2 linked regions of the Methanotorris formicicus Mc-S-70 genome follow. The protein of the gene in region 2 binds, or shares a complex with, the protein of the main gene of each other region. Links are inferred from orthologs where the notes say so. Each region holds a gene or a part of one and is shown on either strand. Other genes may lie near its edges. The genes, in order: METFODRAFT_RS05785 and METFODRAFT_RS07115.

What was found.
Region 1: the proteins of METFODRAFT_RS07115 (region 2) and METFODRAFT_RS05785 are in contact, whole or in part, in a crystal structure (PDB 7CNS), measured with the Thermococcus kodakarensis proteins. The link is inferred for Methanotorris formicicus Mc-S-70 from one-to-one orthologs. Residues at the interface, in WP_011250200.1 of Thermococcus kodakarensis: Ile25, Ala28, Leu29, Ile32, Tyr33, Ala47, Gly48, Asn53, Ile54, Ala57, Glu60, Phe61, Leu62, Tyr99, Ser128, Glu129, Ser130, Asn145, Arg146, Glu147, Gly148, Gly149, Pro150, Ser151, Leu153, Tyr164, Leu201, Gly202, Asn203, Gly227; in WP_011250199.1 of Thermococcus kodakarensis: Arg6, Lys7, Ile8, Leu27, Gly28, Thr38, Arg58, Gly59, Lys60, Gly61, Ser62, Thr63, Val64, Ser66, Tyr67, Val68, Tyr70, Ala71, Lys74, Glu86, Ala87, Glu88, Thr89, Ile90, Ala92, Thr93, Ile96, Ile97.

Annotation. Positions count from the first base shown.
Region 1 is NZ_AGJL01000028.1:6,843-10,049, forward strand. The notes cover bases 208-3,077. They hold METFODRAFT_RS05785 (DUF126 domain-containing protein), read right to left. Parts: upstream 1,900-3,077; coding sequence 1,516-1,899; downstream 208-1,515. Other genes in these bases: METFODRAFT_RS05775 (oligosaccharide repeat unit polymerase family protein), read left to right, coding at 208-401; METFODRAFT_RS05780 (NOG1 family protein), read right to left, coding at 391-1,410; pyrI (aspartate carbamoyltransferase regulatory subunit), read right to left, coding at 1,945-2,394; METFODRAFT_RS05795 (CBS domain-containing protein), read right to left, coding at 2,466-3,077. Outside these bases: more of METFODRAFT_RS05775, read left to right, coding at 1-207; more of METFODRAFT_RS05795, read right to left, coding at 3,078-3,207. UniProt on the Methanocaldococcus jannaschii protein: Component of a hydro-lyase that catalyzes the dehydration of mevalonate 5-phosphate (MVA5P) to form trans-anhydromevalonate 5-phosphate (tAHMP).
Region 2 is NZ_AGJL01000040.1:2,900-6,016, forward strand. The notes cover bases 12-2,791. They hold METFODRAFT_RS07115 (aconitase X), read right to left. Parts: upstream 2,104-2,791; coding sequence 919-2,103; downstream 12-918. Other genes in these bases: fen (flap endonuclease-1), read left to right, coding at 12-835; METFODRAFT_RS07120 (coenzyme F420-0:L-glutamate ligase), read left to right, coding at 2,200-2,791. Outside these bases: more of fen, read left to right, coding at 1-11; more of METFODRAFT_RS07120, read left to right, coding at 2,792-3,051; METFODRAFT_RS07125 (MBL fold metallo-hydrolase), read right to left, coding at 3,038-3,117. UniProt on the Methanocaldococcus jannaschii protein: Component of a hydro-lyase that catalyzes the dehydration of mevalonate 5-phosphate (MVA5P) to form trans-anhydromevalonate 5-phosphate (tAHMP).

The sequences.
Region 1 (3,207 bases), on a different replicon or contig from region 2:
ATTTTAGTGGGGTTATCCATACATCAATCTTCTCATCTTGGAATTTGATTCCAGGACCTTCAAGTGGACCAAGAACGATAATTGCAAATAGTATTGGTGTTAGTGGAGTTACAATAACGCCAACAATCTTTGGCGCTGTTGTAATGGATTATGGTATTTTAGGACTTGTCTCATACTTTGGAATCCTTGGTATAGTTATGGGGTTTTGCTATAAGGTAGCAAAAAGAGTTAAAGGTGTTTGTTTAGGATTTTACTCCATAATGGTTGCATATTTACTTGTTGGAATTGAAACTGGTATCTTAGATTTTGAAGTGGTTTTGTTCTATGTGATTGGGTTTTTGTTGTGCTTAAAAGAGATAATTAGAAATAAGATATCAATTTTAAATAGATTTAATTTTTAATTATAAGTTCTTTGACAACAGTTTCCTTTAACTCATCAAGTCCAATATCCTTATCTGCAGATATTTTTATTATTTTATAATCTTTAAGTTTCTCTTCAATCTCCCTCAATTTCTCCTCATCAGTTAAATCAATTTTGTTTATTGCAACAATTATTGGCACCTTAAATAAATCACTAACCTCTTTTAATAGGTTTAGTTGCTCCCCTATGCTATACCCGCAATATTCACTTGGATCTAAGACAAACAATATCATGTTTGCCAAATAATTCAATGCAAGAACTGCCTGCAATTCAATGTCATTCCTCTCATACAATGGTCTATCCAAAACTCCTGGTGTGTCAACAACCTGAATATCCTCTCCAATGTAACCAACATTTAGTCCCTTTGTTGTGAAAGGATAGGCGTTAATTTCTGGTTCAGCAGTGGTTAATTTTCTTAAAAGTGTTGATTTTCCAACGTTTGGATATCCAGCAATAACCAACGTTGGTAATTCCTTCACTGTTGGAAGGTTTTTTAATTTCTCCCTTGCAACAGCAAGAAATGCCAAGTTAGGATAAATCTGCTTTAATATGGATGCAGTTCTTCCAACAAATTCCTTCCTATATTTTGATGCTTCTGCTGGTACCTTTGCCTTTCTTGCCTTTTTTGCATAATCATTCCCAAGTTTTTTCACAAGTTCTGATGCCCACTTCACCGCTCCAAGTGATTTTTTAAATTCATCAATTCCAACCATAACCTCTACGAGTTCTTTGTAAAATGGCTTTAATCTATCTATTGAAGGCGTTTTATCTATAATTTTTAATAGATTATCTGAAACTACTGAAGATATTGTCCTAATCTTTTGTTCCTCAATTGTTCTTGATTTAGGTAATCTTGGAATACCTATCAATGTGGTTCTTAATTCATTTGCTACTTTCTCGCTCCTTCTATGGGCTTTGTCCATAAGTTCCTCTGGGGTTAAAATAGTAGGCATCTTTTTAAATGGATTTGCATCTCCTTTTTTTCTCATGTTAATCACCATTATAAATTTAATTTTTAATTGTATTAAAAATAGGACTGTTAAATTTTATTAATCCATTAAAAATAGGATTAGTTATTTTTTGTTTTGTTATTCTTATTTTATTATAACAACTCCACTATTCCCATCAACAACAACTCTATCTCCATTCTTTATCTTTTCTATATCAACCTTATCAACAAGCGGAATCTTTCCTAAAATAGCCCCAGTTGCTACGATTGGCTCGCATTCTTTGTTAATTATTCCTTTCAAAATCCCTCTTTTTGCAAGACCATAAATTACATAAGAACCAACAGTACTCCCCTTTCCATAAGGAAATACGAATATCTTATTTTTTAAACTTTCTCCATAGAGTTCACTATTCTTATCAATTATTATGCCTTCCTCATTGACTCCCCCTAAAAAAGAGAATGGTTCCTTTGATACAATCGCTATTCCTTCTGTGATTCCTTTTGATATACTTCTTCCTTTTAATTCCATACTATCCCTCAAAAACAAAAACAGATTAAAATCTAAAAAGCAAATTTATTTTTTGTATATGATGGCACTTAAGAACTTTTCGCAGTATTTGCATCTGATCTTTAATGGGTTTTTGCTTTCTATGATAAATTTCCCCTCAACGTTTTCCCTATTTGTTATACAATTTGGATTCGTGCATTTTAAAAGTCCCTCAATGTAATTTGGAATGTTGACTTTAAATTTCTCTACAACCACACCGTTTCTTATGATATTTATCGTTGCATCTGGAGCAATTAAGGCTATTTTATTTACATCATCTGAATCGAGTTCTAATCCCTCTATTTTTAAAATATCCTTTTTGCCCATTTTTTTTGAAGGAACATTCATAGCCAACATAATGGGCAAATCATCACTTATTTTTAAGATGTTGTAAACATCAAGTGCCTTTCCACTTTTGATGTGATCTATAACAGTGCCGTTTTGTATTGGCTTTACCTTCAGTTCTCTATTTTTCATGGCACACACCAATGAATTACGTAAAATAAAATCATAATGATAAAACTTTAAAATAAAAGTAGAAAGAAAAATTATTCTATCTCTTCTTCCCTAAGTTTTTTACCCAATGTTCTTGGGTGATATCTCTCCCTATCAGCATCTATCTGCTTCTCAACTGATATTAAAGCATTTTTTAAAACCTCAATGAAGTCCCATCTTTGTTTTTCTGATATGTATCCAACGTCTTCTCCTTCTGCCTCTAATCTCTTTGTCTTTGATAATTTTGGTGATGCATCTCCAACGTACAATTTATTTGGTGTTTTAACATACACAGTTATGTGGTAGTATGGTGTTCCTCCTTTATCATGCTCTCTCTTTATTGTTATCTTTATCCAGTGGATTCTTCCTGCATGTTTTACCATTTTTCTAACTTCTGTTGCAATTATTCTTTCTGCTAATATTCTCATATCTTCATCCAATGCCCCATGTATTTCAACTTCAATCATTGCTCCTTTCTTCAAGTCAGCAATATACTTCATTATATCCAATCTTGTTACAATTCCCCTCAATATTTTATTTTTAACTATTGGAACCCCCCTAATGTCATACTCTTGCATCAATTTTGCAACATCTGCAACTGAATCCTTTACATCCGCTGTTATTAATGGTGAACTCATTATTGACTTAACTGGCTGCTCCATTCTTGGGGTTTTCTCTCCTGAGTATTCCCCAACAGTCATTCTTCTTTTTGGTTTAAAAATCTTCTTTAAGATGTCATCTTCTGTAACAATACCTATTGGATTCTCTTCATCATCAACAACTATTAATCTTCCA
Region 2 (3,117 bases):
TAAGAAAGGGGAGATAACTTCAACATACAATGGAATATTCTATAAAACCATATATATGCTTGAAAATGACGTAACACCAGTATGGGTGTTTGATGGAAAACCGCCAAAATTAAAGGAAAAAACTCGAGAAGAAAGAAGAAAAATGAGAGAAAAGGCAAAAGAGGAATTTATAAAAGCAAAAGAAATAGAAAATATTGAGGAGATGCAAAAATATGCAAAGAGAATGAACTTTTTAACAAAGGATATCGTAGAGAACTCAAAAAAATTATTGGATTTAATGGGAATTCCTTACGTAAATGCCCCTGCAGAAGGGGAAGGGCAAGCATCATATATGGCGAAAAAGGGTGATGTGTTCTGTGTTGTTAGTCAGGATTATGATGCTTTGCTTTATGGAGCCCCAAGGGTAGTGAGGAACTTAACTGCAACAAAAGAAGAGTTGGAGTTAATAGAATTAAAAGAGGTTTTAAATGAGTTAGGCATTTCTCACGATGATTTGATAGATATGGCAATTTTGATTGGAACTGATTACAATCCAAAAGGAGTTAAGGGCATCGGACCAAAAAAAGCACTTGAAATAGCAAAATCAAAAAACAAAGAACTTTACTTAAAAGCAATTGAAAACTACGAGGAAATTAAAAATATATTTAAAAATCCAAAAGTTACTGATGAGTATAATATAAAATTAAAAAAGCCAGATAAAGATAGCATTATAAAGTTTTTGGTTGAGGAGAATGATTTTTCTTTGGATAGGGTTCAGCCACATGTTGAAAAACTCTGCAAATTGATTGAGAAAAAAACAAAACAAGTAACTTTAGATGCATGGTTTGGAGGTTAAGTTTTAAATCTCTTTTTAAAAATGAGGGATGATGAAACATCGATGTGCTGATTATGAAGAGAACCTTCTTCCTGACCTCATTTTTATTTTAGAATATCTTTAATGTTTCCATAAATAACCTCACTCTTGCAGAAACTTGGTAGATAAACTCCTGCTTTACCTGAGTTTGTTGCTACTCTTTTATATCCCATATCTTCAATTGGAGCCACTACCATGCAGGTATCTTTAACTATCTCCCCTCCTGCTTTTTCTATAATCCTTGTGTATCCCATTCTATCTGCAATCGCCTTCATATGCAAGGATGTGCAAATCCATAAATCGCATTTTAATTTTATGCTGTTCTTTTTTATGAATTCCGCTATTTCTTTAATTTCTCTTAAACTGCAGTGTGGACATCCAATGCATATTAGATCTGGGGCTTCATTGCAGGTGTTTAATTCCTCATAAGCATCTTTAATATCATCCATATCAATGGTGATTTTTTCCAAATTATCATCTATGGCTTTTTTTGCCTCAGGAGTTATGTTCTCTACATGGTATAGAGCGACCCCACTACTTGCCGCCATTGCTGCTCCAAGTGCCTTTAATTCATCATTATTAATATTTTTTATGTTTTTAAAGTATGGAATGCCATTTTTTACAGTCTTTCCAACAATATAACCCAAAGCACCATAAACATCAATACTTGGATTTTCAATATTTACCTCAATTATGTGTGTTGCTTTCCTATTCTCATCCAAATGATAGCCATAATATGGAGTTTTCCCAATTATTGCACTTGCTAACGCTGCAGGACCTCCTTCTCTATTAGTTTTTGCCCCAATAACTGAATTTGCAAAACTCACTGCAGAACTCTCTGCCCATGCGATATGCTCTCTAAATCTTGGAAGGTTTCCAGTTAGGTAAGGAGTACAGGTACAACTTATCTCGGCCCCAATTTTTTTAAAACAATCTATGATTTCAAGTTGCTTTTTTGCAAAATCCTCTGGAAATCCCAATTTTTTCCAATTATCCACATCCATTCCACAGGGATTTAGGGTAGAAGGCACAGAAACCTCAACCTTTTCATTTGCAAAATCCCTCAAAAACTCCAATCCAATATCGCCAATTGTTTTGTAAGAGACTCCTGAAATTTGGGATGATGAGATGGGAATTAATTTCTCCGCCCCATAAATATCTCCAAGTGATACAAGGAGATTCATGCATTTTTCTAAAACCTCTCCATATTCTCCATCGTATATTTTTTCCTCTTCCTTTGTAAGATACATATTAACTTCACCAATGAACTTTATGAATAAATTTTTAAAAGATTTATAAATAATTTGTTATTCAAAGTTTGAATTTTTTTGCTTAATGGTGAGAGAATGAAAGCACATCCAATAAAAACAAGATATATCAAACCAGGAGAGGATTTTATTCCAATTGTCATTGAAAGTTTGAAAAATAGTAAAATAAGATTAGATGATGGGGACTTTGTTGTTTTAAGTGAGAAGATGGTTTCAACAAGTGAGAATAATTTTGTTGATGAAAAGGATGTAAAACCAAAATTTTGGGCATATCTCACCTATTATTGGTCAAAATATTTATGGGGATGTATTTTGGGGCCTTTGTTGGGAACAAGAAAGGATAGGGTAAAAAACCTCAGAAAAATGCCAAAAAAAGAGACGTTGAGGCATAAGCAAGTAGTTATTGACCATGTTGGTTTAATCTATGCTCTAAAACCTGCATCAGAAGGAGGTGTTGATTTAACAAATGTTCCGGGAACTTATGCTTCCCTATTACCAAAAGAACCAAAAAAATGGGCGGAGAAATTGCATAGAAAAATAAAAGAGGAGTTTGGTGTTGATGTTGTTGTTATGGTTGTGGATACTGATGCAACGTATAGGTTTTTTAAGTGGTATGTAACTGCTCTCCCTTATGCTATCGATGGGATTATTGGCGGAATTGGGGTTTTGGGATATGTTATTGGAAAAATTGGGAAAAAGTTGGGTGTTGGTGGATTGGTTGGGGCTACACCATTAGCCATTGCTGGAAATGAAATCTATAAAAAATATCCTTTGGAAGAGATATTAAAAATAAGTGATTTAGCAGATAACTCACATATAACAACAAAATCCATCCATGATGTTATGAAGAAATATAATACCTTTGAAATTACAGTTGAGATTTTGGAAGAATTAGAGCATACTCCAGTTGTTGTTGTTAAGATTGAATAGTGTTAAAATTTTGTTTTCCCTCTTTTATGTCCTTTCTATATGCTTCCAATAGATAATTTTTCTTTC